2 regions of the Pseudoxanthomonas sp. JBR18 genome follow, and region 2 is predicted to be linked to the other one. Evidence: predicted binding sites of a transcription regulator. Region 2 holds the regulator's gene; the other holds the start of a gene.

Region 1 (15,924 bases), 560 kb from region 2:
TGACGAGCGCGCGCTGCGGCGCCTGCAGGTGGCGGCCGACAGTGGCGACTGCTGTGGGTTCGCGCTGCGCGATGCACGTCATGCGGTCAACGCCTCACCGGCGGCGCTGCGCCTGGAATACCGCCGCGAGGAAGGTGCCTGGCGCGTGCGCAAATGTCGCGGCGGGCAGGTGCCGACGCAGCCGCTGCGGCTGGTGCATTGAGGCGCGCGCATGTCATCGCATCGTCCCTTGCCGTGGAATCCGGCCTCCCGCCCCGACGCTGACACCGCGCCTGCGCAGGAGCGACGCTGATGCTCTGGGCCTGCATCCTGCTGCCGCACCTGGCGATGGACGCCGTGCTGCGGCGCCTGCCCGAAGACGAGCGTCGAGCGCCGCTGGTGCTGGTCGAAGGCCCGGCGCAGCTGCGGCGTCTGCACTCGGTCAATGCCACCGCCGCGCAGGCCGGCCTCAACCCCGGGATGCGCCTGTCGGCGGCGCATGCGCTGATGACCCAGGTGCGCACGGTCGACTTCGACGCGCAGGACCAGGCGCGCAGCCAGCGCTTCCTGGCCAGTTGGGCCTACCGGCACAGCTCGCTGGTCAGCCAGCAGTGGCCGCACGCCATCGTGCTGGAGGCGCGGGCGAGTTTCCGCCTGTTCGGGCCATGGCCGCAGTTCGCCCGGCGCCTGCGCAAGGAGTTGGACACGCTGGGTTTCCGCCATCGCCTGGCATTGGCGCCGACACCGCGCGCAGCCCATGTGCTGGCCGGGCTGGAGGACGGCCTGGCCATTGCCAACCTCGCGCGCCTGCAGCAGGTGCTCGATGGCGTGCCGGTGCGCGGCGCGCGGCTGCCGCAGGACAGTGGCGAGCGTCTGCACCGCATGGGCCTGCGTACGCTGGCCGCCGTGCGCGCATTGCCGCGCGAGGCCGTGCGGCGGCGCTTCGGCCTGGCGTTGCTGGAGCACCTGGACCGACTGTACGGGCAGGCCGACGATCCGCTGGACTGGTACGCGCCACCGGACCATTTCGACGCACGCGTGGAAATGGGCTACGAAGTGGAAAGCCACATGGCGCTGCTGTTTCCGCTGCGGCGCCTGATCGGTGACCTGTGCACGTACCTGTCCATCCGCGACGGGGGCGTACAGCGTTTCGTGCTGCGGCTTGAGCACGAGCAGGGCCACACCGACGTGGACGTGGGCCTGCTGGCGCCCGAGCGCGACCAGGCGATGCTGTTCGAGCTGGCCCGCAACCGGCTGGAGCGGGTGTCGATCCCGCGCCCGGTGGTCGGCGTGCGTCTGCTGGCGCGCCAGCTGCCGCCGTTCGTGCCGGCCGCGCGCGACCTGTTCGATACGCGCCCGCAGCAGGCCGTGGACTGGCCGCAGCTGCGCGAGCGCCTGCGCGCGCGCCTGGGCGATGCGGCCGTGTATCGGGTCGAACCGGCGGGCGATCCGCGCCCGGAACGCGCCTGGCGCCGGGCCATCGGTGATGCCCCTGCGCGTGGCGTCGAAGCCGCGCCCGCCCGTCCGCCGCGCCCGACCTGGCTACTGCCGCAGCCGGTGCCGCTGCACGCCCCGCCGAAGATCCTCTCCGGCCCCGAGCGCCTGGAAAGCGGCTGGTGGGACGACGGCGACACCCGGCGCGACTACTACGTGGTGGAGACCGCGCGGGGCCAGCGCGCCTGGGCGTTCTTGCCGGCGGGCGTGCGCGAGGGCGGCTGGATGCTGCACGGCTGGTTCGCATGAGCTGGGATGACGCCATCGACGGGGTGGATCGCGACACGCCCGGCGGGCGCATGCCGCGCGCCTGGCGCGTGGCCCAGCGCCTACGCCAGGCCGCCAATGACGATGTGCTGCACGGCGAGCACGGCGATGGCCTGCCGGCCTATGCCGAGCTGCACTGCCTGTCCGACTTTTCGTTTCTGCGCGGCGCCTCGGATGCGGAAAGCCTGTTCGAGCGGGCCAAGGCCTGCGGCTACGCCGCGCTGGCCGTCACCGACGAATGTTCGCTGGCCGGCATCGTGCGCGGCTGGGAGGGCGCGCAGGCCACCGGGGTGCCGCTGATCGTCGGCAGCGAGTTCACCCTGGTCGATGGCACACGCCTGGTCCTGCTGGTGGAAACGCGCGCCGGTTACACGCAGCTGTGCGCGCTGATCACCACCGCGCGCCGCGCGGCGACCAAGGGGTGCTACACGCTGACGCGCGCCGATGTGGAGGCGCAGTTTCGCCAAGCGGCACCGGAGCTGTTCGCGCTGTGGCTGCCGGGCGATGCGCCACGGGAAGAGGAGGCGCGATGGCTGCGCCAGGTGTTTGCAGAGCGCGCCTATCTGGCGGTGGAGCTGCTGCGCGAATGCGACGACACCGCGCGCCTGGACACGCTGCTGGCGCTCTCCCGACAGCTGGGCATGACGCCGCTGGCCAGTGGCGATGTGCACATGGCCACGCGCCGCGACCGCGCGCTGCAGGACACCATGACCGCCATCCGCCACACCGTGCCGCTGGCCGAGGCCGGCGCGCAGCTGTTCCGCAATGGCGAGCGCCACCTGCGCTCGCGCCGGGCGCTGGGCAATATCTATCCGGCCGAACTGCTGCAGGCCACCGTCGCGCTGGCCCGGCGCTGCAGCGGCTTCGATCTCAAGCGCGACGTGCAATACGACTATCCGGCCGAGCTGGTGCCAGCCGGGCACACCGCCACCAGCTACCTGCGCGAACTGACCGAAGCCGGCATCCGCGCGCGCTGGGACGATCGCGGGTTGAAACTTTCGGCCAAGGTGCGCAGCGACATCGAGCAAGAGCTGGCGCTGATCGAGGAGCTCAAGTACGAGGCGTTCTTCCTGACCGTGCACGATGTGGTGCGCTTCGCGCGCTCGCAGCAGATCCTGTGTCAGGGGCGTGGCTCGTCGGCCAATTCGGCGGTGTGCTACGCGCTGGGCATCACCGCGGTGGACCCGGACGAGAACCGACTGCTGATCTCGCGCTTTTTGTCCAAGGCGCGCAACGAGCCGCCGGACATCGACGTGGATTTCGAGCACGAGCGGCGCGAGGAAGTCATCCAGTACGTCTACCGGAAGTACGGGCGGCACCGCGCCGCGCTGGCGGCCACGGTCATCAGCTATCGCGGCAAGAGCGCGGTGCGCGATGTCGCCAAGGCCTTCGGCCTGCCACCGGACCAGATCTCGCTGCTGGCCAACTGCTTTGGCTGGGGTAATGGCGACACGCCGATGGAGCAGCGCCTGACCGAGGCCGGCTTCGACACCGCCAATCCGCTGATCCTCAAGATCCTGGCGTTGACCTTCCAACTGGAGGGCAAGCCCCGGCACCTGTCCCAGCACGTGGGCGGCTTTGTGATCGCCGAGCAGACCCTGTCCACGGTGGTGCCGGTGGAGAACGCGGCCATGGCCGAACGCACCATCATCCAGTGGGAAAAGGACGACCTGGAAACCATGGGCATGCTCAAGGTCGACTGCCTGGCGCTGGGCATGCTGACCTGCATCCGCAAGACCCTGGACCTGGTGCGCGTGCATCGCGGGCGCGATTACGAGATCGCCACCCTTCCAAAAGAAGACGCGCCGACCTACCAGATGATCCAGCTGGCCGACACGGTGGGCGTGTTCCAGATCGAGTCGCGCGCGCAGATGGCGATGCTGCCGCGGCTCAAGCCGGCGAAGTTTTACGACCTGGTGATCGAGGTGGCGATCGTGCGCCCCGGCCCCATCCAGGGCGACATGGTCCATCCCTATCTGCGGCGGCGGCAGGGGTTGGAGCAGCCCACGTATCCATCGCAGGGCGTCGAGGAAATCCTCGGGCCGACCCTGGGCGTGCCGCTGTTCCAGGAGCAGGTGATGGAACTGGTGATCCATGCTGGTTACAAGCCGCATGAGGCGGATGAGCTGCGCCGCTCTATGGCGGCGTGGCGGCGTGGCGGGGACATGGAGCCGCATCGTGTGCGCATCCGTGAGTTGATGGCGGGCAAGGGCTATTCGTCCGAATTCATCGACCAGATCTTTGAGCAGATCAAAGGCTTCGGTTCCTACGGCTTCCCGCAGAGCCATGCAGCCTCGTTTGCCAAGCTGGTCTATGCCAGCTGCTGGTTGAAGCGGCACGAGCCGGCGGCGTTTGCCTGCGGGCTGTTGAATGCCCAGCCGATGGGTTTCTATTCGCCCAGCCAGATCGTGCAGGACGCGCGCCGCGGCAGGGCCGCGCGCGAGGCGGTCCACGTGCTGCCGGTGGACGTGCTGCACAGCGACTGGGACAACACGCTCGTCGGTGGGCGGCCGTGGCGCAGCCAGGACGAGCCAGAGGCGCAGCCGGACATCCGCCTGGGGTTCCGCCAGGTCGCCGGCCTGTCCGAACTGGCGGGCAGGGCGATCGTGGCTGCGCGCGCGCAGCGACCGTTCTCCAGCGTCGAGGACCTGAGCCTGCGTGCGCAACTCGACGACAAGGCCCGCACCGCCCTGGCCGAAGCCGGTGCACTGCAATCCCTGGTCGGCCACCGCAATGCCGCGCGCTGGGCGGTGGCCGGGATCGAACGGCGCCGCCCGCTGCTGCCCGGCAGCCCGGCAGAGCGCCGCATCGACCTGCCTGCGCCGCGCATCGGCGAGGACATCACCGCCGACTACCGCAGCGTGGGCCTGAGCCTGGAAGCGCATCCGATGGCGCTGCTGCGCCCGCAGATGCGCGCCCAGCGCATCCTCGGCCTGCGCGAGCTGCAGGGCCGGGCCAGCGGCAGCGGCGTGCACGTGGCCGGGCTGGTCACCCAGCGCCAGCGCCCGGCCACGGCCAAGGGCACGATCTTCGTCACGCTGGAGGACGAGCACGGCATGATCAATGTCATCGTCTGGTCGCACCTGGCGATACGCCGCCGGCGCGCGCTGCTGGAGTCGCGGCTGCTGGCGGTGCGCGGGCGCTGGGAGCGCGTGGATGGTGTCGAACACCTCATCGCCGGCGATCTGCGCGACATGAGCGAGCTGCTGGGCGAACTGTCGCTGCCGTCACGGGATTTCCATTGAACGCCTTCATGGACGACCTGTTCGCGCCGGCGCCGATCACGGTGTTCGACGATGCCGAGGGCGGGATGCGCTACTGGCCGGATGTCGTCGATCCGGACACGGCCACGCGCTGGTTCGAGGCCCTGCGTGACCACGCCCACTGGCAGCACGAACGCCGGCCGATGTACGACCGCATCGTCGATGTCCCGCGCCTGCGTGCCGGCTATCGGCTCGATGAACTGCCAGCGCAACTGCCGTTGGCTGAAATGTTGTCCCTGGTGCAGGGGAGGGTGCCGGCGCCGTACACCGGTGTCGGCATGAACTTCTACCGAGACGGCCGCGACAGCGTGGCCATGCACCATGACAAGCTGCACACGCTGCAACCGGGCCAGCCCATCGCGCTGCTGTCACTGGGGGGCACGCGGCGCATGCACATCCGGGCGCGGGAAGGGAGACGCCGCACCTGGGCGCTGGACCTGGCCCCGGGCAGCCTGCTGGTCATGAGTCATGCCTCGCAGATGACCCACGAACACGGCATTCCCAAGACGCGCCAGGCTGTGGCGCCGCGCATGAGTGTGGTATTCCGCGCACGTCCCGAGTGAGACGCCGTTGGGAGTTCGGTGATCCAACACGGGATCTTGCTTGTGGACCCCTCAAGTCTTGACTACACAGGCCGTAGGTCTTCTACGAAGACCTACGGAACAGGGGCGCCATACCATGCAAGGCATCACATTCTCCCGCGATCGGCGCGCCGGTCGCGGCGTGGCCGACGAAGCCGCGTCGCGTCTGGCCAAGGCGTATCGCGCGCTTGGTTACGCCGTCGAAGTGCTGCCTGCCGCATCAGCCGCCTCGGCCAATGCGCCGGACACCGCGCTGCTGCTGACCAAGGAGCGTGAGCAGGTCCTGGTCCACGCTTACGCACGGCGCCACGGTGCGCTGGCGCAGGGTGCGGTCCAGCAGCTGGCGGCCGAGCGTTTCGAAGTGGGCGCGCAACGTGCGTTTCTCATCGGCGAAGGTGGCTTTACGGTCGCCGCGCACCAGGCCGCGCTGCGCCACGGCGACCTGGTGATGGCCGATCATCCGGCCGCTGCCGACCAGCCATTGCCGGTGGTGGACGTCTATGCCGAGCGCGCGGCCCTGCGCGCCATGAGCCTGCGCGAAGCCACACGTCCGGCTTGGCCATTGCGGGCCGCGATCAGTGCCGGCGCGCTGGCGATGGCGGGGATCTTCGTGTTCGTCTCCAGTCCGGCGCTGCAGTCCCGGGCCGAGCGTCTGCTGCGTCAGCCGGCGCCGACGATGGCCCTGGTGCAGCCGGCGGGCCAGCCGTGGACCGCTCCGGCCCAGTCGCATTCGGGCGCGTTGAACCTGGGCGGCAACGCCGAGCAGGCCGCGACGCCGATGTCGGCCGACGCCTTCGGCAGCCTGCCGGCCAACTTCAATCAGGCCAGCGCGCCGCGCCTGTAAGCGCTCAGCGCTTCACGCCTTGCAGGCGGGACACTGACATCCCTTGGCGCAGTCTGTGTGGAACTCCATCGCCCAGGTCTCCCGCCGTGCCCAACCAGCCTGCACAACCGGTTCCCTCTTCCGACATGGATCCCAACGCCGAAGTGCCCATGCCCGGCCACGTCCCTGCCGAGCACGACGGGCGCGAGCAGGAAGACTCGGAGCGGCAGCCTGGCCAGCCCCACGACCCCATCCCGGGGCTGTAGTTCGCGCAGCGCGTGGCCTGAGCGGCACACGGGTGACCCGGGTGCTGACGCCCGCGAGGCAAGCCGTGGCAGGTCGTCGCTGAGCTAGTTCAGTGGCTGTGCGTGTGCCGAGCACGTTCGTCTCAAGGTGCGCGATCGGCGGCCGTTAAGTGTTCAAGTGAAATTGCGTTTGCTGTCCCCTCCCTCCCTCCCACCGACAGCGCAAATGAACCTTGCAGGCACGCCCACAGCGGTGGGAATCGATGATCACATCCGTTCTGTGGTGGGCCTTTCCGATCAACTCCTGATCCAGCTGCGACGCTCGCTACAGCGGATCGATGAGATCAACCGCACCACCCACGTGATCGCCATGAATGCGCGAATCGAATCTGCGCGTATCGGTCAGGCCGGCCGCGGCTTCAGTGTCATCGCGCAGGAGATGGACGTATTGTCCCGGCGCGTCGCAGACGCCACCCTGGACCTGGACAAGGTCGCTGCCACGACCAGCGCCGACATGCGCCAGACCCTGCAACGGCTGGACGATGGCGTGCGTCAGACCCGGCTGAGCGAACTGGCCCTGAGCAACATCGATCTGATCGACCGGAATCTTTACGAGCGCAGCTGCGACGTGCGCTGGTGGGCCACCGACGCCGCCGTGGTCGCCGCTGCGCGCCAGGGCCGCAGCGACGAGGCGCTGTCGCACGCATCACGCCGGATGGGCCAGATCCTGGACTCGTATACGGTCTATTTCGATCTGGTGCTGGCCGGCACCGACGGCCGGGTCCTGGCCAACGGCCGACCGCGGCAATACGACTCGGTGGGGAGCGACGTGTCCGGCCAGGCCTGGTTTCAGGAGGCCTCGCGGACACGCAGCGGCGAGGAGTTCGGCTTCCAGGACGTGCACCCCAGCGCGCTGGCCGACGGCGAACGCGTCCTGGTGTACGCCTGCACGGTGCGTGATGGCGGGCGGGTCGACGGACGCGTGCTGGGTGTGCTGGGCATCGTGTTTCGCTGGGATGCCTTGGCCCAGACGGTCGTCCAGCGCACGCCGCTGTCGGCGCAGGAGTGGACTCGCACCCGGGTGTGCATCGTGGACGGGCGTGGGCAGGTCCTGGCCGATTCGGCTGGGCGCATGTTGCAGGAGCGGATCGACTTTGCTGGCCGTGAGGCCTTGTTCAAGCAAGCCCGCGGCGCGGTGCTGGCCGATCTCGATGGCCGTGTGCATTGCATCGCCCATGCCGCTTCGCCCGGCTACGAAACCTACAGCACAGGCTGGCATTCGCTGATCCTGCAGTCGCTCTAGGCGCGCTCGCCCGGCATGCCCTGTGGCGTGCCGATGGGAGAAGGGCCGCATGCTGCACCTGCGGCCCTTCGGCGTTGGACGTGCGCGCCTATTGGGCCGATTGCGAATAAGGCAGCTTGCTCAGGTCCGTGGCCCAGGTCTTGTTGGGCTCGGCCTGCATGGTGAAGTGCAGCTCCCCGCCGGCCATGATCTCCTCGTGGGTGACGTAGGCGCGGTCCAGCGGCCTGCCATCCAGCGTGACCTTGCCCACATAGGTATGCTTGGCGTCCAGCGCGTCGGCCACCACGGTGAAGCGTTTGCCGTTGGGCAGATTGAGCGTGGCCCGGGGCAGGAACGGCCGGCCGATCACGTACTGGTTGCTGCCCGGGGTAACCGGATAGAAGCCCAGTGAGGTGAACACGTACCAGGCCGACATCTGGCCCAGGTCGTCGTTGCCGGCCAGGCCGTCTGGCGTGTCCTTGTACTGGGTGTCCATGATCTGCTTCAAGCGCTGCTGGGTGCGCCAGGGTTGGCCGGCGTAGGCGTACAGATAGGACACGTGGTGGCCCGGCTCGTTGCCGTGCGCATACCAGCCGATCAGGCCGGTGATGTCCTCCATGTGCTCGAAGACCTTCGGATCGACCTTGGCATCGAAGGCCTGGTCCAGCATGCCCAGCAGCTTGTCGGCGCCCCCGTGGGCCTTGGCCAGGCCGGCCACGTCCTGTGGCACGTACCAGGAGTACTGCCAGGCATTGCCCTCGGTGTAGTCGGTGCCATAGCCGCTGGCGGTGGGATCGAAAGGTTCGCGGAAAGCGCCGTCGCGCTTCCTGGCGCGCATGAAGCCGGTGGCCGGGTCGTAGGCGTTCTTCCAGTTGCCGGCGCGCTGGGTGAATTCGGCGGCGACCTTGGCGTTGCCCATGTCCTTGGCAACTTGGGAGATCGTCCAGTCGTCGAAGGCGTACTCCAGCGTCTTGGACGCGGCTTCGCCTTCCTCATCGATCGGGACATAGCCCAGTTCGCGGTACTGGGCGATGCCGTCGTAGGGACCATAGTCGGCGCTGGCGACCATCGCGTCCAGGGCCTCGGTGGTGTCATAGCCGCGGATGCCCTTCATGTAGGCATCGGCGATCACCGGCACGGCGTGGTAGCCGATCATGCACCAGGTCTCCAGGCCGTTGAATGCCCACACCGGCAGGATCCCGTAGGGGCTCTCGCGGCGCGAAGCCAGCAGTGAGTTGACGATGTCGTTGGTGTGCTGCGGCGGCTGCACCAGGGTCAGCAGCGGGTGCAGGGCGCGGTAGGTGTCCCACAGCGAGAAGGTGGAGTAGTTGGTCCAGCCCTTGGCCTGGTGCACGGCGTTGTCCGGACCGCGATAGCGGCCATCGACGTCCATGAACAGCGTTGGCCCCAGGAAGCTGTGGTACAGCGCCGTGTAGAACTGCGTCCGTTGCTGCTTGCTGCCCTGGGCGTCGACCGCGGCCAGCGCCGTGGCCCATTGCTGCTTGGCGGCGGCGCGTGCGCCATCGAAGTCCCACGCCGGGGCCTCGGCCTCCAGGTTGGCGACGGCGTTGTCCTCGCTCACCGGCGAGATCGCCATCTTCACCAGCACCGGACCGCCGCCATCGCCGAAGTCGAAGCTGGCCACCGGCTGGCGGCCTTCGATCTGCGCGCGCTTGGACGGATCATCGGCTGCCGGCGGGGCGAAGCCCTTGTAGATCACGTTCTGCTCGGTGTCGTTGAGCGTGTGCGCGGTTACCGGGCGCGAGAAGCGCATGGCGAAGTACAGCTGGCGCCCGGCCGCCCAGCCACGCGTCTCGCGAAAGCCGGTGATGGTGCCGTCCGGGCGGATGCGCACCCGCGACCACAGCACCTTGCCCGGGTAGTCGTACATGCTGGTGCGCATGTCCAGGATGACGTGCGAGGGCTTGCCCTTCGGAAAGGTGTAGCGGTGCAGGCCCACGCGCGCGGTGGCGGTCAGCTCGGCGCGCACGCCCGAGTCGGCCAGGGTCACGGCGTAGTAGCCCGGCTGCGCGGTTTCGGTGGCGTGGTCGAAGCGCGAGGTGAAGCCGCTGCCCGGCTTGTCCACGTCGCCGCGCTCGAGCTGCAGTTCGCCGGTGGTCGGCATGACCAAAAAGTCGCCCAGGTCCGAGTGGCCCGATCCCGAGAAGTGGGTATGCGAAAAGCCGACGATGGTGTGGTCGCTGTAGCGGTAGCCGGCGGCCCAGCCATAGCCGTCCTTGCGCGACTTGATCTGCGTATCGGGCGAGAGCTGGACCATGCCGAAGGGCAGGGTGGCCCCGGGAAAGGTGTGACCCTCGCCGCCGCTGCCGATGAAAGGATCGACCGCCGCGAAAGCCTGTTCCTGCGCGGTGGTCAGCGACGCGGCGCCGGCCGCACCGGACGCCAGCAGCGCTGCGCAAGCTAAAACGTTACAAATCGCGCGCATGCCTTGGCGAGCGCGGTGTGGGTATCGCATGGCCCATTCCCGGAAAGCGTGATCGAGAAATGAACGCTAGCACGGTTGGATCGCGTCATGCAGCCCTGCGTTCAAGGCGCCGCGAGGGATGAGACCTGAACCTAAAACGATTTAGCCAAGCTTTGGCGGCGGCGAGAGGCGCCGACCCGGAAAGCGGGCGGGTGTCCGCGCATGTGGGTCGGCGATGGCTTGGCTGCATGTTAGTCAGCCGTGTGCATTGAATCGTATGGACTCCACCTTCGGCTCACCGGGCCACGACGCATGATGTCTTGGTATCGCCACTTCGTGCACGAGGACCGATATGCCCGAACAACGCACACGTAAGGCCGCCGCGCAGGATCGACGCGAGGGCAAGTCTCCAGCGACCCAGGCGGGCGAATACGTCCGCGAGGAAATCGATCATCTTAGAGAGGGCAAGCACGGTGCGAAGAGCACCCAGCAGGCCATCGCCATCGGCCTGTCCAAGGCGCGCCGTGACGGGGTCAAGGTCAAGCCGTCAAAGACGGCCTCCAAGTCCGTCAAGCGCAAGGCCGCACAGGACACCAAGGCCGCGAAATCGGGCAAGGCCGGTAAGCGCGCCTCACCGGCCAGATCCAAGGGCGCCAAGAAAGCGCTGAAGACGGCGGCCAAATCCTCGTCGTCGGCCAAGAAGGTTGCGAGCAAACAGGCCCTCTCGCGTCAGGCAAAGAAGGCCGCGAGCAAGCGGACCCAGGCCAGTCGTTCTGCGGCCGCCAAGCAGGCGGCCAGGACCAAGGGGCCAGCGGTTCGCAAGGCTGCCGCCAAGAAAGCCGCGCGTACCCGCAAACGCAATGCCGCCTGATGCCGCTCGCGTCTGTGGTCTACCTCGGCGTATCACCTGCCAACTGTGTCTCATTCGATTCTTTATGGAGATCCATATGAAAGACAACATCGACCAAAGCCAGGACCCGAGCCGCCCGACCAACGCAGTTGAGCAAGCGCGGATGCCAGGGCCACTGGAGCGCGGGGAGCAGCCTGGCAAACGCACCAACGACGAGCGCAACGACCCGCAGTCGCAACCGGCCTCGCGCGAGGGGATGCCGCATGTGCCGCGCGGCCATGCGCCGGATCCTTCGCGTTCCGACGCACCTGACCCCGCGCCGAGCCCGACGACGCCCTCGAAGTGAGGCGGGGGCAAGTGCCTTGATAGGAGCACGTGTCGTTCACGTTGTCTCAGCGTGAAGGTCGCTACCCTCCCGCGAACGGGCACGACCTGCAGGCAGGACCACGACACTGGCTTCCATCCGTACCACTCAAGCGTCGACGGCGCTTGCGCCACCGTTCGATGCGCGACGCCCTACGGGGATGCTGTATGAGGCCAGTGCCGCGCATGCGATTCCGCGGACTGCGCCCGGGCATCTGTACGAGTTGCTTGGCCTCGACCCAGCTGGCCCCTCTGACTGGTGGCATGCGGTGCTGCCCGACGATGTGGACGGCGCCCGTGCCGAATACGAGTGCATGCTGCGGACGGGGCAGCCCCTGGACATCGAATATCGGGTAAGCGCTGCGAACGGGCAGGCGCGTCGGCTGCGCGACCGTGTCCAGGTGATCGAACGTGACGCCCAGGGACGCGCGATGCGCTTGCTTGGCGTGCTCGATGACGTGAGCGGCCGTGCCATGCACGACCAGCGTGCGCAGCAGTCCGCCGACAAGTACCGGCAACTGCTGGATTCGATCGAGTCGGGCTTCTGCATCATCGAGGTGTTGTTCGACGCGCAGGACCAGGCGGTCGATTATCGCTTCCTGGAGGTCAATGCCGCTTTCGAGGGCGTGACCGGCATCGTCGATGCGGTTGGTCGGCGCATGCGCGAAATCGCGCCGGCGCATGAGGCGCACTGGTTCGAAACCTACGGGCGGATCGCACGCCTTGGTGTGCCAGAGCGGTTCGAGCATGGGGCGTCGGCGCTGGGCTTTTACTACGACGTCCATGCCTTTCCGGTCGGTGCGCCAGGCTGTGGTCAGGTCGGCGTGTTGTTCAGCGACATCACCCAGCGCAAGCGGGCCGAGGACGCGCTGCGCGAGGAAGGACGGCGCAAGACCGAGTTCATCGCCATGTTGGCCCATGAACTGCGCAATCCCATGGCGACCATCACCAGTGGCTTGCAAGCCATGAAACTCGGTAGCCATGGCGTATCCAGTCATCCGGCCACGCCCATGATGGAGCGCCAGATCGCGCAGATGACGGAGCTGCTCGACGACCTGCTGGACATCAACCGCATCACCCTGGGCAAAGTCATCCTGCGCCTGGAGCGGCGCGATCTGGTGCAGTTGGTCCGCGAAGTGGCCGAAGCCTTCCGCCCGCATTACCTTCAGCACGGGCTCACCTTGGAATGCGTGCTGCCCGACGGCCCGGTGTGGGTCAGGATCGATCCCACACGCCTGGCCCAGGTGCTGGGCAACCTGCTGGCCAATGCGGTCAAGTTCAGTTCCGAAGGCGGACGTGTCTGGCTCTCGCTGTTGGAACACAAGGACAAGGCGCACCTGCGTGTGCGCGACCAGGGGCTAGGGATGGAAGCCAGCCAACTGGAGACGATCTTCGAGCTGTTCGCGCAGGCCGACAACGGTCGGGACGCGACCCTGGGCGGACTGGGCGTTGGCATGGCCTTGGCCCGTGAACTGGTGGAGATGCACCAGGGACACATCGAAGCCCATAGCGATGGGCTGGGGAAGGGAAGCTGCTTCACCATCCAGCTCCCGCTCGACGCCGCGAGCGGGACGCCGCTGCCGTCCGCCGATGCCCAGGCCAAGGCGGCCCCCAGCGTGCTGACGCTGGTGGTCATCGATGACAACCGCGACGCGGCCGACTCGATCTCCATGGTGCTGCAGGCGCTGGGACATCAGGTGGTGACCTGCTACGAAGGCCTGGCAGGCCTGGACGCAGTCGCGGCCGGGCATCCGGCCGTGGTGTTTACCGACATCGGGATGCCGGGACTGGATGGGCACGAGGTCTGTCGGCGCCTGCGCCAGCGCCCCGATGGACAGGACCTGCGCATCGTCGCCCTGACCGGCTGGGGAGCGGAGGAAGATCGCGAGAAAACCCGGGCCGCGGGCTTCGACCATCACCTGGTCAAGCCGGTCACCGCGGCCAAGCTGCGCGAGGCCTTGGACGTGGTCATGGCGCTGCGCCGCTGAACCTCTAAGAGCAGGCAGGCCGCCCGGAGAGGGCGGCCTGCCTGTGTTTGCTGACGGAAGACCCGTTGCGCTGGCTCAGGCCAGCATGCGCAGCTTGGGTTCGCGCGCCCACTGCCGGGTCTTGGCCGCAGCGATGAAGGCCTTGGCATCGGACGCATCGATGATGCCAGCGTCCTTGCCGACGTTGGCGGCCTTGAGCAGCGGCGCGGCGCCGGCGTCGCTGGCGATGGCCTTCAGGTGCGCCCAGGCATTGCTGGCAAAGTCGATCGCCGCACTGTCCTTGGACGCCTTCTTGCCGGCCTCGGGGGTGAGCACGATGGCCACCGCGTCGAACATGAAGGACGGCGTGCCCGCCAGCTGGCCAAAGGCGGTGAGCTTCTTGCCATCGGACAGCTTCACGCCCAGCTTGGGCGCCACCAGCTTGGCCATGGCACCGGCGTCCTCGATCGCCTTGGACAGCGCCTTGACCGTGGCCGCGTCCGAGCCATCGTCGACCAGGATGCCGACACTGCGTCCCTTGAGGGTGTCCTTCATCTTGCCGATGAGCTGGATCGCCGGTGACGGCGCCATGTCCACAACCTCGGTGGTGGTGCTGGGCGCTTCAGGCAGCGTGTCCATGCCCAGGCCATCGGCCACGCGCTGGGCCAGATCGGCATCGATGTGGCGCAGGTGGCCCACGATCGCCGCGCGCACATGCGGGGTCTCGACCTTGGACAGCTCGAAGACCAGGGCAGAGGCCATATGCGCCTGTTCGGGCTTGGTCTGGCTGCGATAGAACAGGCGCGCCTGGCTGTAGTGGTCGGCAAAGCTTTCAGCACGCACGCGACCCTTGGCGCCATCATCCACCGTGGCGTGGCTGGTGAAGCCAGCCGGCGTCTCGCGCGGGCTGTCGTCCTGCAGCGAGGACGGCTCGTAGGCGACGCGGCCCTTGGGCGTGCCCATCTGCATGTGGCCATCGCGCTGATTGTTGTGGAACGGACACTTGGGCGCGTTGACCGGGATCTGGTGAAAGTTGGGCGAGCCCAGGCGCGAGAGCTGCGTATCCAGGTAGGAGAACAACCGGCCCTGCAGCAGCGGGTCGTTGGAGAAGTCGATGCCGGGCACGATGTTGGCCGGGCAGTAGGCGACCTGCTCGGTTTCGGCAAAGAAGTTGTCCGGCCAGCGGTCCAGGACCATCTTGCCGATGATCTGCAGCGGGATGGTTTCCTCGGGGATGATCTTGGTGGAGTCCAGGTGGTCGAACGGGAACTGCTCGGCCTGCTCTTCGGTAAACAGCTGCACGCCCAGCTCCCACTCGGGGAAGTCGCCAGCGCTGATGGCCTCGAACATGTCGCGGCGCAGGAAATCCGGGTCCGCGCCGGCGACCTTCACCGCCTCGTCCCACACATGCGACTGCAGCCCCAGCTTGGGCCGCCAATGGAATTTGACGAAGGTGCTCTTGCCCTGTGCGTCGAGCAGGCGGAAGGTGTGGATGCCGAACCCCTCGATCATGCGCAGTGAGCGCGGGAGGGTGCGGTCGCTCATCGCCCACATCACCATGTGCATGGCCTCGGGGGTGAGCGACATGTAGTCCCAGAAGGTGTCGTGTGCGGTGGCCGACTGTGGGAACCCACGGTCCGGCTCCATCTTCACTGCGTGGATCAGGTCGGGGAACTTGATCGCGTCCTGGATGAAGAACACCGGGATGTTGTTGCCCACCAGGTCCCAGTTACCCTCCTTGGTATAGAACTTCACCGCAAAGCCGCGCACGTCGCGCGGGGTATCGACCGAACCGGCGCCGCCGGCCACCGTCGAGAAGCGGGTGAAGACCGGGGTCTTCTCGCCGACCTCGGTCAGGATCTTGGCGGTGGTGTACTTGGACAGCGACTTGGTCAGCTGGAAATAGCCATGCACCGCGGTGCCGCGTGCATGCACGATGCGCTCGGGAATGCGCTCGTGGTCGAAGTGGGTGATCTTCTCGCGCAGAACGAAGTCTTCCAGCAGCGTCGGTCCCTTGGGGCCGGCGCGCAGGGAATTCTGGTTGTCGCTGACCGGAATGCCCTGGTTGGTGGTCAATGCCGGATGCGTGCCGCCCGCGGGCTGGTGGAGCTCGCCACCCTGGCCGGCTTGATCGTTGGAGGGCGGGGCGGCGGGCTTGGAGGCTTGCTTGCGATCGGCCATGGGGTAGGAACTCCGGGGGATGATGAAGGCAGGACCCCCGATGCTGGGAGCGCGGGCGTCAATGGTTCGTCGAGCTTTCGCGCGACGGTCTTCACGCATCGTGTCGGTTTCGGTTTCGCGGGGCGTGACGAGGTCGTCATGCCGCTTGGCGTTGCACCGGCAGTTCACGAGCCGGCTGCGGCATTGGCATAAGACCGGACGCCG
Region 2 (15,924 bases):
GGTGGAGAAGCCCGGGGCGAAGATCAGGTCCCAGACCTGGCTGTCGGTGGGGTTGTCCGGCACCACGATGCCGCGCTCGGCCGCCTTGGACAGGATCTTCTCGCGGTTCAGGCCACGACCGTCGTCGCTGACTTCGATGACGATGTGCCCGCCTTGGTGTGAGGCGGCCAGGGTGATGGTGCCGGTCTCGTCCTTGCCCGCGCTGCGGCGTGCATCGGGCAATTCCAGGCCATGGTCGATGGAGTTGCGGACCAGGTGCACCAGCGGATCGGCGATCTTCTCGATCAGGCCCTTGTCCAGCTCGGTGCTCTCGCCGATGGTGCGCAGGCGCACCTGCTTGCCCAGGCGGCTGGACAGGTCGCGTACCAGGCGCGGGAAGCGGCGGAATACCGCGTCCACGGGCAGCATGCGCACGCCGATCACCGCTTCCTGCAGGTCGCGCGTGTTGCGCTCCAGCAGGTCCAGGCCGGCGAACAGCTGTTCGGCATGGGCCGGGTCGATGGCGCCGGAGACCTGCTTGAGCATGGCCTGGGTGATGACCAGTTCGCCGACCAGGTTGATCAGGGCATCGACCTTGTCGACGCTGACGCGGATGGAGCTTTCGGCTTCCTGGGCAGCGGCGTTGCCTGCCGGCGCGTTGGCGGCCACGGTCGCGGCCGGTGCAGCGGTGCTGGCGGTGGGCGCGGCGGTCAGCACCGGCGGCGGCTCGACGGCCAGGCTCGGCGGCGGCACATCGCGGATCTCCAGCTCGCAGTCGTCCTCGACCCAGGCGAAGGTGTCGGCGATCGCGCTGCGGGGAATCTTGCCGATCAGGCCCAGATCCCAGGCCAGATAGGCTTCCAGCGGATCCAGGTCCTTGAAGGCCGGCAGGCGCTCGCTGCGGCACGCCACTTCCAGCGGGCCGAGGTTTTCCAGCTCACGGATGATGCGCAGCGGGTCGTTGCCGCTCATGAACATGCCCGGCGCCGGCGTGAAGGCGATCTTCCAGGCTTCCGGCTCGGCCGGTGGCGGCGCGGCTTGCGCCTTGGCCGGGCCAGCGGCGGCGGCCGGGGTGCCATCCAGCGCCTGCTGCAGGCGATCACGCACGGCCTGGACGACCTGGGGATCGGCCGGGGTGCCGTGCTCGGCTTCACGCAGCAGGGCACGCAGGACGTCGACCGAGGCCAGGATCGCATCGATGGCGTTGCCTTCGACCTCGCGCTTGCCGGCACGCAGCTCGTCGAGCAGCGTCTCCAGCACGTGGGTCAGGCCGGCCATCGACTCGAAGCCGAAGGTGGCCGCGCCGCCCTTGATCGAGTGCGCCGCGCGGAAGATCGAGTTGATGACCTCCGCATCGCGGTTGCCCTGTTCAAGCGACAGCAGGCCGGCTTCCATGGCGTCCAGGCCTTCGCGGCTTTCCTCGAAGAAGGTGGCGTGGAAACGCTGAAGGTCCATGCTCATGGCGCGAGATCCGGTTCGGAAGAAGGGAGGGGTCAGCCCAGGACTTTCTGGACGGTGGCGACCAGCTGTTCGGGGTTGAACGGCTTGACCAGCCAGCCGGTGGCGCCGGCGGCCTTGCCTTCGGACTTCTTGTCGGCCGCCGATTCGGTGGTGAGCATCAGCATCGGCGTGAACTTGTAGTCGGCCAGCTGGCGCAGCTCACGGATCAGCGAGATGCCGTCCATGTTGGGCATGTTGACGTCGGTGACCACCGCGTTGAAGCGCGAGCCCTTGGCCCGGCCCAGCGCCACCGCGCCGTCTTCGGCCTCTTCGACGGCAAAGCCGGCCGAGGTCAGTGCAAAGCTGACCATCTGGCGCATCGACGCCGAATCGTCCACTACCAAGATGCGTGCGCTCATGCCGCGTTCTCCACAGATTCCAGTTTGTCGGGGGTGGCCGGCAGGCCGAGCGTGTCGCTGACCCCCAGCAGTCGCGCCGCGTCGCGGAGCGTGTCGTTACAGGTTTCGAAAGCCGTGGGCCGGCCTTCCTTGCGGCGGGCATCGAAGAAGGCGCACAGCACCTGGACCGAAGCGGTGTGGATGCGACGGACATCGCCGGCGCCCAGGTTCACCGCCGCATCCTGGGACAGGAGCGGTGCCAGCATCTGTTTGAGGTCGGCACTGGTCTCGATGCCGAGATCCTCACCGAGTTGGACTGTGCTCATCGTTGCTCCGCACGAAATGGTTCTCACGCTGTAGCGGCCGGATTGGAAGAACCTTTAGCGTCGGATTCGTCCGCCGGCCGGGCCGGTTTGAAGACAGACGCTCGCTGAATGGGGCGCGCAGGCGTCGGGGTTGCGGATTGGCACGCGCGCGGCTTGCGTGACGGCGCTGGCGCGGCGCGCAGTGAAGCCGCCGTGGGGTCGGCGCGGGTCGCGCGGGCACGCCGGGAGGCGCTCAGTGCAGCAGGCGTTCGGCGTCGAGCAGGATCATGGGGCGCTGAGCCAGGCGCGCGACGCCGCGGAACAGGTGGTTGGAAATTCGGCAGATGCGCGCGTTGTCCGGCGGCTCGATCTGGTTCTCGGTGAGGCTGGTGACATCTTCCACGGCCGACACACGCAGGCCCAGGGTCTCGCCGTTTTCCTCCAGCACCACGATGCGCGTCTGCGCGTCGCTTTCGATCGGGCTGGCGCCCAGGTGCAGCCCTAGATCGATGACCGGGACCACCTGGCCGCGCAGGTTCATGATGCCCAGCACCGAGGGACCCGTGCCGCGCAGGGCCAGCAGCGGCGCGGGCAGGACGACCTCCTGCACCTTCAGCAGTTCCAGCGCATAGGCCTGGCTGCCGCAGCGCAGGCGCAGCCAGCGCGAGCTGCGGTCGCGGGCGCGGCGGTGCGGGGTGTTGGCGCTTTCCAGCGGCTGGGAGGGCGGCAGGAAAGATTGCAGGTTGGACGGCACGTTGGCATGCGCCGCCTGGGGCTGGGGAGGCGTCGCACGGGCGGCCGGTGCGGCCATGATCGCGGCCAGCGCCGGATCGGATTCGGCCTCGGCCAGGATCGAGGCGGCGATGTCGTCCGCCGAGGGGCCGGCCGGCGCCGATGCGGCGGGCGCAGCCATGATCGCGGCCAGGGCCGGATCGGACTCGGCTTCGGCCAGGATGGAGGCGGCGATGTCGTCCGCCGAGGGGCCGGCCGGCGCCCGCGCGGCGGGTGCCGCCATAATCGCGGCCAGCGCCGGATCGGATTCGGCTTCGGCCAGGATCGAGGCGGCAATGTCTTCGGGCGAGGGGCCAGCCGGCACCCGCGCGGCGGGAGCGGCCATGATCGCGGCCAAGGCCGGATCGGATTCGGCCTCGGCCAGGATAGAGGCGGCGATGTCTTCGGGCGAAGGACCGGTCGGCACCCGCGTGGCGGGCGCGGCCATGATCGCGGCCAGCGCCGGATCGGTTTCGGCCTCGGCCAGGACCGAGGCGGCAATGTCCTCGGGCGAGGGGCCGGTCGGCATCGGTGTGGCGGGGGTGGCCATGATCGCGGCCAGGGCCGGATCGGCTTCGGCCTCGGCCTCGGCCAGGACCGAGGCGGCCACGTCCTCGTGCAACGGAGCGACCGGTGCGGGTGCGGCGACCGCCGCGACAGGCGCCGGCGTCTCCGGCGCGGCCAGGTCGTGCAGCAGGCCTTCCAGATAGTCGTCGATGACGCCTGGCGTGCTCATGCCGCTTCCTCCATGGCCACGGCACTGCTGGCCAGCAGCCAGGCAAGAGCGCGTTCGTAGGCGGCCTGGCCACGGCTGGGCTGGGCGTTGGAGACCACCGGCACGGTCAGGGACCTGATGTTGCAGATGCGGGTATCGACCGGGACGGCCTCGGTCCAGACCCGCTCGCCGTAGGTGTCCTGCATCTGGCGCAGGGTGTCGTGGCCAGCACGGGTGCGGCGGTCAAACAGGGTCGGCAGGATCGACTGGGGCAGGGGTCGGCGGCGCGAGCGCTCCACCATGTCCACGGTGCGCACCATGCTGGTCAGGCCATGCAGGGCCAGGGGCTCGGCCTGGGTGGGGATGATCACCCGGTCGGCGGCGGCCAGCGCATTGATCATCAGCAGCCCCAGGGTGGGGGGGCAGTCCAGCAGCACGTAGTCGTGCTGGCCTGCGTGGCGGGTCAGCGCCTGCTGCAGGGCCAGACCCAGGCCGGGCTGGTTGGCGCTGCGGCGCTCCAGCGTGGCCAGGGCGGTCTGCCCGCATACGTAGTCCAGGTGTTCGATCTCGCTGTGGTGCGCAAGCGTGGTCAGGTCCGCCGGCGGGGTGCCGAACAGTTCCACCACGCCGGCCGGCGGTGGGTCGAGCGGAATGTCGAAGGCCCGCGTCAGTGAGGCGTGCGGGTCCAGGTCGATCAGCAGCACGCGCTGGCCCTGAAGGGCCAAACCGCGCCCGAGCGCGAGGGTGGTCGTGGTCTTGCCGACGCCGCCCTTCTGGTTGGCAATGGCCCAGATGCGCATCAGTTCACTCCTTCAATTGCAGCAGGGACGACGGCCGGCGCCCGGGATGCGGGTGCGGCGTCGACGGGGGTAGGGGTGGCCGGCGCGCCGGTCGCCAGGACCGGCTGGGGCGCCGGATCCTGCACCGAGGCACCGCCATCGGCCAGGATCACCAGCAACACGCGGCGGTTGGCGTTGCGGCCGGCGGGGGTGGCGTTGTCCGCGCGCGGGCGGAACTGGCCATAGCCGATCATCGACAGGCGCGCCGGGTCCACGCCCTGGTCGGCGAACAGGTGCACCACCGTGGCCGCGCGGGCGGCCGACAATTCCCAGTTGGAGGGGAACTGAGCCGTGGCGATGGGGGTGTTGTCGGTATAGCCTTCCACGCGCACGCCGTTGGGCGCGTCGCTGAGGACCGCGGCCAATGCGTCAAGGGTCTGGCGCGCGTCGTGGCCCAGCGTGGCCGAGCCGGCGCCGAACAGGATGTCGCTGTTGATCTCCACTTCGATCCACAGCTCCGAGCGACGCACGGTGATGAGCTTTTTATTAATCAGTGGCGACAGGGCGTGGCTGAGCCGGCTGGCCACCGCATCGAGCTGGCGCTGGGCGCGATCCATCTGGCCGCTGTCGCGCAGGGACACCGGCGTGGTACGGCTGCTGGACAGGCGATTGGGATCAGGCACCGAGAGCGGCGGGCTGGACTTGATCGGGGTGGGACGCTCGCCGCCGGAGCCCTGCAGCGCCTGGTCGCCCACCTGCACCGGGGCCATGGTGTGCGGCTGGCCGCCGAACGCGGTGCGCATGGCATCGGCCATGACCCGGTACTTGGCCTCGTTGACCGTGGACAGCGCATACATGACCACGAAGAAGGCCAGCAGCAACGTCATTAGGTCGGCATAGGGAATGGCCCATGCCTCGTGGTTGGCGTGTTCTTCGTGGGAGCGCTTGCGGGCCATATGCAGGACCTAATGCAAGAACCCGGCCAATTTGGCCTCGATGTTGCGCGGGTTCTCGCCCTGGGCGATGGCGATCAGCCCCTCGATGAGCATTTCCCGCTCGCCGCTGCTGTGCTGGATCACGCTCTTGAGCTTGTTGGCCATCGGCAGGAACAGCAGGTTGGCCGAGGCGATGCCGTAGATCGTCGCGGTGAAGGCGGCGGCGATGCCGTGGCCGAGCATGCTGGGGTCGGCCAGATTCTTCATGACCGCGATCAGGCCCAGCACCGCGCCGATGATGCCCAGCGTGGGCGCATAGATGCCCATGCCCTCGAACACCTTGGCGGCGGCCAGGTCGCAATGCTCCTGGCCCTCCAGGTCGATCTCCAGCATGTGCCGGATGGCCTCGGGCTCGACCCCGTCCACCAGCATCTGCAGGCCCTTGCGCACGAACGGATCGGCCTGGCCGCCGACCTGGTCTTCCAGGCCCAGCAGGCCGCTGCGGCGCGCGGTGTTGCTCCACTCCACGATCTGGCCGAGCAGTGCGTCGCGGTTGTTGGCCGGCGGCTGGATCACCCAGCGGGCGATCTTGAAGGCCCGCCGGAACACCGCCGGCGGGGTATGCACCAGGATGGCCGCCACGGTCCCGACGATCACGATGACAAAGGCGGCCGGCGACCAGAGCGCGGCGATCCCCGCGCCCTTGAGAATGCTTCCCCCCACCAGCGACGCGATCGCCAGCAGCAGGCCGGTGAGACTGAGCTTATCCATGCAGACGGTATCGGCACCATGCGCGCTGACTTGATACGCAAGCCAGGCCGAGCGTGCGCGAGCGTCGGAAAACCGGCGCTGGGGCTCATGCCGCCGCGGCGCCGTCCGCTAGGTGCAAGCGAATCGCGAGCAAGCCCGGAAGCGCCCGGCATTGGTCCACACAATCTCGTCGATTATTCCTTAAAATCGAGATGCGTCAGCCGATCAACCCGCCGAAATGAGCCTGTGAGCCCCTCAATACGCACCGCCCCGTTCCGCTCAGCACAGACCTGCAGTCGTGGCGGTTCCACGCCGAATTGGACGAGTCATTGAGCAGACTTGCTGAATTGATGAGGTCGGGTGCGCGTTGATGGATGAGAGACAAGAGGTCGGTGGCGGAGGCTGCCGGCCGAAGTCCGGGCTCATGGCCAGGCGCGACCGACCGCTGAATTGGCGATCCGTTTGTCGGGCGCTGTTGGGCATCGGCCTGATCTGGCTGATGGTCGGGATGGCCTTGATGCCGTCCGCGATCTCCTTCAACCCGGGCCGCGGCTTCCAGCGCAGCCTGTTCGTGTTGCTCTATCTTCCTTCGTTGATTTTGGTGCTGGCCGACAGGGCGCAGGTCTGGAGGCGGGCCTGGCAGCAACCTGTGTTCAAGATTTATCTTCTGCTGTGCGCGTGGGCGCTACTGACCCTGGTGTGGGGCAAGGCCGAGCGGCCGGGCAATGAGATCGGTCGACTCTGCACCGTGACACTCTTCATCCTGGGATGGCGCGCCTGGGCGGGACAGAGCGGGGTGGCTGAGAAGCGCCTGCTGCTTTTGAGTGGTCTCTTGATCGGCGGCTGTGCGTTGTTCTACAGCATCCGGTTCATTCTGGGCATGCCGCATGCGGGCGAGGGTGCGCGCATCGCCGCCGCGGGGGTGGTAGGGACTCCGAACTATGCGGCCGCGTACATGGGTGTGGCCTGTCTGTGGTTAGCACAGGTGCCGCTGGGCCGGAAGGGCGGGGTGTGGCAGTGGTTGCGTGGCATCGCCGTAGCGGCGCTACTGGTGTTCATCGCGCTGACCCAGTCTCGCAGCATATGGGCGGCCTTGCTGGCCAGTGTGCTGCTGGCTCCCCTGTGGACCCCCGGCCGACGCAGCCGCTGGGTCGCGCTGACTGCGGCAGTGCTGGTTGTGCCAGCTAGCCTGGCGGCGCTTCCGATCCTTCTGCAGCGTGGCGTCTCGTTCCGGCCGCAGATATTCCAGCAGGCGATGAGTCTGGTCGGACACCATCCCCTGGGCGGTCAGGGCCTGGGAAGCGATTTCCTCCTGCACGTCGGGCGGGAATCTTTCACTCATAGCCACAATCTTTTCACGCAGGCAGCGATCCAGCTGGGTTTGCCAGGCTTGACCTTATTAGTTTCGCTCTGGGTGGCGGTGACGTGGCAAGGATGGCGCCATCGCAGGGACTGGCGCGGTCGGTTGATGTTGTCGCTGTGGTTGTTCGCTACGGTTGCCCTGCAATTCGACATGCCCCAGCTGCTCGACAGCCCACGACCGGGTTGGTTGTTGATCTGGTTGCCCGTGGCACTCGCGCTTGGGTTGGTCGATCGATCGCGCCCGCCGGATTGGTCACGGCGAGACGTGCAGTAAACTGGCCGCCATTTCGCTGGCATCGGATCTAGATCGACTGTCATGAGCAGAACATTGGTGACCGGCGGAGCCGGATTCTTGTGCTCAAGCTTGTGCGACCGGCTGCTGCAGGACGGGCATGACCTGTTATGCGTCGATAATTTCTACACCGGTTCCAAGCGCAACATCGCGCATCTAATCGGCAACCCCTATTTCGAGTTGATGCGACACGATGTGACTTTTCCGCTTTATGTGGAGGTCGATCGCCTCTTCAATCCGGCCTGCCCGGCTTCGCCTGTGCACTACCAGAACGACCCGGTGCAGACCACCAAGACTTCGGTTCATGGCGCTATCAATATGCTGGGTCTGGCCAAGCGCCGCGGCGCGCGGATTCCGCAGGCGTCGACGAGCGAGGTCTATGGTGACCCGGAGATCCATCCGCAGGAGGAAAGCTATTGGGGCCGGGTCAACCCGATCGGCGTGCGTAGTTGCCACGACGAGGGCAAACGCTGCGCCGAAACCCTCTGTTTCGACTACCACCGGCAACATGCGCTGGACATCAAGGTGGTGCGCATCTTCAACCCCTACGGCCCGCGCATGCAGCCCAACGACGGGCGGGTGGTCAGTAATTTCATCGTGCAAGCGTTGCGCGGCGAAGACATCACCATCTACGGCGATGGCAGCCAGACCCGCAGCTTCTGCTATGTCGATGACCTGATCGAGGCGATGGTCCGCACGATGGAAACGGGTCCGGAGTTCACCGGCCCGGCCAATATCGGCAATCCGAGCCAGTTCACGATCCGCGAACTGGCCGAGAAGGTGGTCAGCCTGGTCGGAGGCCGCTCGCGCCTGTTGTTCCAGTCATTGCCCTCGGACGATCCGCGCCAGCGGCAGCCGGATATTGCCCTGGCGCGCGAGGCGCTGGGTGGCTGGCAGCCCACGGTTCCGTTAGATGATGGGCTCAGGCACACGATTGCCTACTTCCGCGAGCTGCTCCACGCATGAGTCAGGCTCAAACCCCGTGCGTCTCGGTGGTTGTCACCAACTACAACTATGGCCACTTCGTCTGCGAGGCAGTGGACAGCGCGCTGGCGCAGCATCATCTGCCGTTGGAAGTGATCGTGGTGGATGATGGCTCTACCGACGGTTCGTTGGAACTGTTGCGCGAACGTTACGGCGAGGACGCACGGGTGAAGCTGTTGCCGGGTGTCAACGGCGGACAACTGTCCGCTTTTGTGCGTGGTCTGGCGCAGGTCCAGGGTGAATGGGTGTGTTTCCTCGATGCCGACGACCGCTGGGGCGCGGACTATCTGAGCAGCATCGTCGGTCTTATAGGACATCGCCCCGACGTGGACTTCGTGTTCTCTGATGTATGCCTGATCGGCAATGAGCAGGGTCGCCAAGGGTATGCCGATCAGGCACTGGACCTGGGCTACACTGCGTTGAGCACCTGGGTAACCGGCTACTGGCATGGCGCACCGACCTCGGCTCTGGCGATGCGGCGCACGCTGGCCCAAGAGGTATTGACGCTGCCGGCGGAGGTGGTCGCGCATTGGCGCATCTCGGCCGACAACGCCTTGGTGTTCGGGGCCAGCGTGCTGGGCGCGCGCAAGTACTATCTGCCGACCGGTCAGGTCGATTATCGCATCCATGGCGGCAATGGCTGGTGGCACGACCAGGCCAGGGCCGGTCAGTTTGCCGCCAAGTTCCGCTCGCGCAGTTTGATCAACCTCTATGCGCAGCGCATGCGGCTGGATGTGCTGGCACTGGATCTGGTCAAAATGGAGTTCCAGTCACGGCCCCAGACTGACTGGGTGCACGCCAGTCACTATGCCAGGATCGCGCTGCGCGGCAGCGCGCCCTGGTGGAAGCGTGTCGAGCGTGCGCTGGCGATCCTGCGACGTGGACTAAAGGGGCGACGCCGGGGATGAGGGTCTCCCTGATCATCCCAGTGTACAACTGGCCGCAGGCGTTGGCGCGCGTGCTGGACAGCGTAGCGGGCCAGCGCCGGCTGCCGGACGAGGTGATTGTGACCGACGATGGCTCAGGCGACGACACTTCGGCGCTGGTGGCCGAAAGCGCCCGCAGCTTCCCCGTGCCGTTGCGCTATCTGTGGCAGGACGATCTGGGCTTTCGCGCCGCTCGTGCGCGCAACCGCGGCATCGCGGCCGCATGCGGAAATTACATCATTCTCATCGATGGTGACATGCTGCTGCACCCTGCATTCGTCGCTGATCACCTGGCCTTTGCCGAACCTGGGTTTTTCCTCCAGGGAGGGCGGATCAAGGCCACCGATACCGCAACCGCGCGCCTCTTGGACGGCCAATCGCCTGTATTCGCTCCGTGGTCGGCCGCCGACTTCTCCGCCTCCGATGGTCTACGTCGGCATTACGCATGGCACGCTCCGCTACTGGCTCGCTGGAAGACGCGCAGCAGCAGTGGCGGCCGGGTGATGAGCTGCAACATGAGCTTCTGGCGCGAAGACCTGCTGAAGGTCAACGGCTTTGACGAGCGAATGGAAGGCTACGGCGCGGAAGATCGCGAGTTGGCGGCCAGGCTGGGCAACGCCGGGATCCGCCGGCGCGCGCTGAAGTGGGCTGCGCTGGCGGTGCACCTGGAGCACCGTTCCCGGGCACAGCCAGACGTGGACGATATGCGCCTGCCCAACAACCGCCTGTTCCGCGCCACCCAGCAGGAGGGCCTGGTCTGGTGCGAGCGAGGCATTGCCGATCACTTGGTCGAGCTCGGCGACGGTGATGCTTCAGACCGCGCATGAGACGGGCCCCAGGCGCCACGAGATAACGTCGATGGCCAGCAGGGCACCGAAGAACGCTGTCATGCGCGTCAAAGCGGCGCGGGATGGACTATTCACGACGGGTCGCGGCCTCGCTGAGATGCGGGGCCGCTTGAGGGTTCGGATCAGCTCCGCAGGCCGTCCACGTCCAGGATCAGGGCCAGGCGGCCGTCGCCGATGAGGGTGGCACCGGCATAGCCGGGCAGGCCTCGCAGGGAACGCGGCAGCGGCTTGATGACCACTTCCTCGCGGCCGCGGACCTGGTCGACGACCAGGCCGACGCGGGATTCGCCAGCCTGCAGTACCACCACGGTCAGCAGCGGGCAGCTTGGGGCATCCAGGCCCAGCCACTGGCGCAGGTCCACCAGCGGCAGGGTGTGCGAGCGGCGGTCAAGCACCGCGCGGCCGTCGAACCAGCCCAGCGAGGACTGCGGCGCGTGCAGCACCTCGACCACGCGGGCCAGCGGCAGAGCATAGACGTCCGCGCCAGCCTGGACCAGCAAGGTGGGCAGGATTGCCAGGGTCAGCGGCACGCGGATCAGGAAGCGGCTGCCGCGGCCCAGTTCGGACTGGATGGTGATCTGGCCGCTGAGTTCGCGGATGCGGGACTGGACCACGTCCATGCCCACGCCGCGTCCGGAAATGTCGGTGACCTCGGTCTTGGTCGAGAAGCCCGGCAGGAAGATCAGGTGCAGGCATTCCTCGGTGCTCAGGCGCGCGGCGGCTTCCGGATCGATCAGGCCCTTTTCGCGGGCCTTGGCGCGCAAGCGCTCGGGATCGATGCCGGCGCCATCGTCCTGCACCTCGATGCTGACGTAGTCGCCTTCCTGCTGGGCCGACAGGCGCACGTGGCCGCTGCGCGGCTTGCCCGAGGCCTCGCGCAGGGCGGGCGCCTCGACGCCATGGTCGATGGAGTTGCGCACCAGATGGACCAGCGGATCGGCCAGGGCCTCGACCAGGTTGCGATCCAGCTCGGTGTCGGCGCCGACCAGTTCCAGCTCGACTTCCTTCTCCAGGGTGCGGGCGACATCGCGCGCCACCTTGGGGAAGCGCGAGAACACCTTGCCGACCGGCTGCATGCGGGTGCGCATCACCGCGGTCTGCAGGCGCGCGGTGGCCACGTCCAGGCCGCTGACGGCGCGATCCAGTTCTTCGTCCTTGAGCCGGATGCGCAGGGTCTTGAGGCGATTGCGGGCCAGGACCAGTTCGCCGATCAAGTTGACGATGGCATCCAGGCGCTTGGTGTCCACGCGGACGGTGTGCTCGGCTTCGGCCGGTTTGGCCGCCGCGGCCTGGGCCTTGGGCGCGGCAGGCGCCGGCGCCGCCACGGGCGTGGGTTTGCTGGGCGCCGCGGCCGGGACGTCGCCGGCCGCGAACTGCGCGATCAGCGCCGGCGGGGCCGGCGTGAGCGGCTGTCCGCCGGAAAAGGCGTCCAGCATGTCCTTCAGGTAGTCCAGCGACTGCTGGGCGGCGTCGAAGTGGCGCGCCTGCAGCGTGGTCTGGCCGGCGCGCGCCATGCCCAGGGTTTCCTCGGCGGCGTGGCACAGCTCGACCATCGGGTGGATCGCCAGGAACCCGGCGCCGCCCTTGAGCGTGTGGAAGCCGCGGAACACGGCGTTGAGTTGCTCCGAATCACCGGGCGCCTGTTCCAGCGCGACCAGCTGCTCGCCCAGGCGCTCCAGGATTTCCTGGGCCTCGATGATGAAGTCGGCAGCGATGTCGTCGGGAACGGCGCTCATGGCTTACAACCCGAGGTTGGAGAGCAGGTCATCGGCGTCGTGCTGGGACACGCCGTGCTTGTCCAGGCCGGCCAGGGCAGGGCCCGCCAGGCCATTGGCCACCGGCGATCCCTCCTTGGGAGGCAGGCCCAGCGCGCCGAAGCCTTCATGCACACGGCGCACGATGCCGGCCACGCGGCGGATGATCTGTCCGGTCAGGTCCTGGAAGCTCTGGGCCAGGGCCATCTCGGTGAGGTTGTGGCGGATGCGGTCCAGGATTTCGCCCTGGTCGGCGTTCAGGCCGCCGGCGCGCAGCTGGTCGGCCAGGGTGCGGCATTCCTCGGCCAGGTCTAGGGTGCGGTGGCTGGCCTGTTCGGTCATGGCCACCACGTGGTCCAGGCGCGAGCAGGCATCGTCCAGCTCGCCGGCTTCGCTCGGCACGGTGGGCAGGTCGCCCAGGGCCTGGCCCAGGTCGCGTGCCAGCCGGCTCAGCCCCTGCATCATCGGCTTGGTGCGCCAGGCGGCCAGGGTGTCGATCTCCACCCGCCAGGCGCCCTCGTCGCCGCTTTCCAGCGCGTCCAGGGCCCGCTGCAGGCTCTCGATGAGCGCGCCGCGCTCGGTCGTGGCGTTCATCAGGCGGCCGCTCCCAGGCGTTCGAAGATCTTGCCCAGCTTTTCTTCCAGGGTCTGGGCGGTGAACGGCTTGATGATGTAGCCGCTGACGCCGGCCTGCGCCGCCTCGATGATCTGCTCGCGCTTGGCCTCGGCGGTGACCATCAGCACCGGTAGGTGCTTGAACTTGTCATCGGCGCGGATGTTGCGCAGCAGGTCGATGCCGGTCATGCCGGGCATGTTCCAGTCGGTGACCACGAAATCGAACGGCGATGCCCGCAGCGCCGCCAGGGCGCTGTTGCCGTCTTCGGCTTCGGCGGTGTTGGTGAAGCCCAGATCGCCGAGCAGATTCTTGACGATACGTCGCATCGTCGAGAAATCGTCCACGATCAAAATCCGCATGTTCTTGTTCACCGCTGACTCCTAGGTTCTTTAATCTTCGTCTTCGAGGCCGGAATCGGCCATTTCGAATGCCTTGAGGCGACCGCGCAGGCGCACGGTGGCCTGGCCGTGGATCTGGCAGACGCGCGATTCGCTCACCCCCAGTACGGCACCGATTTCCTTCAGGTTCAACTCCTGCTCGTAGTAGAGCGAGAGCACCAGCTGTTCGCGCTCGGGCAGCTGCGCGATGGCCTTGCCCAGCTCGCGGCCGAATTCCTGCCGTTCGAGCATCTGCTGCGGATTGGGCCCGCCCTTGGCGACGGTGTCCAGCTCGCCCTGGTCCTCGATGCGCGACTCCAGGCTGAGCACGTGCCCGCGCGAGGCGTCTTCCATCAGGCGCATGTAGTCCGGCAGGGGCATGTCCATCGCCGCGGCCACCTCGTTGGGGGCGGCGGCGCGGCCGGTGGCCTGCTCGATCTTGCGGATCGCGGCGGCCGCGTCGCGGGCGCGGCGATGCACCGAGCGCGGCACCCAGTCGCCGCGGCGGATCTCGTCGATCATCGAACCGCGGATGCGGATCGAGGCGTAGGTCTCGAACGAGGCGCCCTGGTCGGCGTCGTAGCTGCGCGAGGCCTCCAGCAGGCCGATCATCCCGGCCTGGATCAGGTCGTCGATTTCCACGCTGGCCGGCAGGCGCGCGGCCAGGTGATGGGCGATGCGGCGCACCAGGTCGGCGTGCTGGGTGATGTAGTCGTTGTCGTTGTTGCGCTGGACGGCGCGGTACTGGGCCAGGGCGCTCATGCGGCCACCCCCGGGCGGATCATCCGCTCGACGAAGAACTCCACGTTGCCGCGCGGGGCGGTCGGGGCCTGCCAGCGGGCGGTGCGGCGGGCGATTTCGGCGATGGCCTGGGCCGAGGGGCTGGCCGGGTAGGCCCTGACCACCGGCTGCTGGCGCTGCACCGACAGGCGCAGCCAGTCGTCCTGCGGCACGCAGCCCAGATAGTTGAGTGACACATCGCCCAGGAACTTCTCGCAGACCCGGCCGAGCTTGTCGTACAGCAGGCGGCCTTCGTTGGGGTCGCGGACCATGTTGGCCACGATCTGCACCCGGTCCACGCCGCGCTCGCGCGAGAGGACCTTGATCAGGGCGTAGGCGTCGGTGATCGAGGCCGGCTCGTCACAGACCACCACCACCGCATCCTGGGCGGCCTGACAGAAGGTCAGCACGCTGTCGGTGATGCCCGCGGCGGTGTCGATCACCATGACATCCAGGTCGCGCTCCAGCTCGGAGAAGACGTTGATCAGCCCGACGTGCTGGCCCGGGGCCAGCTCGGCCATGTGCCGGCGGCCGGAGGCGGCCGGGACCACCATCAGCCCATTGGGCATGTCGATGATCGACTCTTCCAGGGTGCAGCGGCCGGCGACCAGGTCGGCCAGCGTGTAGCGGGGCGTCAGGCCCAGCAACACGTCGACGTTGGCCAGACCCAGGTCGGCGTCGAGCAGCAGGGTCCGCTTGCCCATGTCCGCAAGGGCCATGGACAGGTTGACCGACAGGTTGGTCTTGCCGACACCACCCTTGCCACCGGTCACGGCGATGGTCCGCACCGGGCCCAGCGGCTCGGGTCGGGTCGCCGACAGGGGGAAGGCGTTGGTCAGCTTGGCGTAGTCACGCGACTGCATGGGTCTGCTCCGGGATACAGGGCTTATCGGCATCGCGCCGCAAATCTTCAAGGCGCAAAACCAGGCTGGGGGCATTGGCGCGGTGCAGGTCGTCCGGCACGTGCTGTCCATCGGTCACCCAGGTGATGGGGAGGCGGTGATCCACGACCACCGACAGGGCGCTGCCAAAGCGTCCGGTCTCGTCGAGCTTGGTCAGGATCACGCCCTGCGGCGCGGCCCCGGCGAAGCGGCGCACCACCTCGTCCAGGTCCGAAAAGTGGGCATTGGCCGGCAGCACCAGCAGCGAGCGGACCGTGCGCGAGGCGCGCAGCCAGTTCAGCTGGGCGGCCAGGGCGCGGTCGCGCTGGCCCAGGCCGGCGGTGTCGATCAGCACCAGCTTGTAGTCGGCCAGGCGCACCAGCAGCTGCTGCAGGGAGGCGTCGCTGTCGGCCTCGTGCACCGCGATGCCCAGCTGGCGGCCGTAGCTGTGCAGTTGTTCGCGGCCGCCGACGCGGATGGTGTCGGTGGTGACCAGGGCGATGTCGCGGGCGGCATGGGTCTGCAGGAAGCGCGAGGCCAGCTTGGCGATGGTGGTGGTCTTGCCGGCGCCGGTCGGGCCGACCAGGGCGATCACGCCGCCTTCTTCCAGCGGGTCGCCGTGGGCGATGGGCAGGCGCTGGGACAACAGGCCCAGCATCAGGCCGCGGCCGCGGTGCAGCTCCAGGTCGGCCGGGATCTGCATGACCACATCCCGGATCAGGCCGGCATCGAAGCCGTAATCGTCCATCAGCTCCAGGGCCTGGGCGCGCACGGGCGACCCGCGCAGGCGCTCGTCGGTGAGGCGGTTCATCTCACGCTCGATCATCTGGCGCATCAGGGCCAGCTCGTCGCGGAGTTGGCTGAGTTGGGCGTCATCCTGCGGCTTGGGGAACACCGGCGCGGCGGGAAGGGGGGCCACTGGAGCGGCGGCCACCGGTGCCGGGGCGGCAGTGGCGACCGGCGCAGCGGCCATGATCGCCGGCTCGGCCTGGACCGCGGGCGCTGCCTGGATCGGCGCGGGGGCCGGGACGGC

The links. Region 2 encodes FliA, which starts transcription of late flagellar genes. Its sites were predicted from a motif close to TAAAGTTTNNCNNNCNNNGGCCGATAA; they were not measured.
Region 1: PJ250_RS19020 (methyl-accepting chemotaxis protein) is a predicted target of FliA. The motif match lies at 6,796-6,822, and genes of this name have one in related genera.

Annotation. Positions count from the first base shown of each region.
Region 1 is NZ_CP116339.1:4,238,270-4,254,193, reverse strand. Features, by position in the region: gene imuA (translesion DNA synthesis-associated protein ImuA) at 1-202, shown strand, start outside; gene PJ250_RS19040 (Y-family DNA polymerase) at 292-1,722, shown strand; gene PJ250_RS19035 (error-prone DNA polymerase) at 1,719-4,985, shown strand; gene PJ250_RS19030 (alpha-ketoglutarate-dependent dioxygenase AlkB) at 4,994-5,566, shown strand; gene PJ250_RS19025 (hypothetical protein) at 5,682-6,428, shown strand; gene PJ250_RS19020 (methyl-accepting chemotaxis protein) at 6,936-7,955, shown strand; gene PJ250_RS19015 (GH92 family glycosyl hydrolase) at 8,044-10,410, opposite strand; gene PJ250_RS19010 (DUF6496 domain-containing protein) at 10,712-11,230, shown strand; gene PJ250_RS19005 (hypothetical protein) at 11,307-11,555, shown strand; gene PJ250_RS19000 (hybrid sensor histidine kinase/response regulator) at 11,734-13,560, shown strand; gene PJ250_RS18995 (catalase) at 13,636-15,720, opposite strand.
Region 2 is NZ_CP116339.1:3,681,293-3,697,216, forward strand. Features, by position in the region: gene PJ250_RS16670 (chemotaxis protein CheA) at 1-1,440, opposite strand, end outside; gene PJ250_RS16675 (response regulator) at 1,473-1,838, opposite strand; gene PJ250_RS16680 (STAS domain-containing protein) at 1,835-2,143, opposite strand; gene PJ250_RS16685 (chemotaxis protein CheW) at 2,376-3,629, opposite strand; gene PJ250_RS16690 (ParA family protein) at 3,626-4,408, opposite strand; gene motD (flagellar motor protein MotD) at 4,408-5,343, opposite strand; gene PJ250_RS16700 (flagellar motor protein) at 5,353-6,093, opposite strand; gene PJ250_RS16705 (O-antigen ligase family protein) at 6,497-7,708, shown strand; gene PJ250_RS16710 (UDP-glucuronic acid decarboxylase family protein) at 7,751-8,692, shown strand; gene PJ250_RS16715 (glycosyltransferase family 2 protein) at 8,689-9,618, shown strand; gene PJ250_RS16720 (glycosyltransferase family 2 protein) at 9,615-10,463, shown strand; gene PJ250_RS16725 (chemotaxis protein CheA) at 10,607-12,220, opposite strand; gene PJ250_RS16730 (protein phosphatase CheZ) at 12,224-12,832, opposite strand; gene cheY (chemotaxis response regulator CheY) at 12,832-13,224, opposite strand; gene PJ250_RS16740 (RNA polymerase sigma factor FliA) at 13,243-13,992, opposite strand; gene PJ250_RS16745 (MinD/ParA family ATP-binding protein) at 13,989-14,873, opposite strand; gene flhF (flagellar biosynthesis GTPase FlhF) at 14,860-15,924, opposite strand, start outside.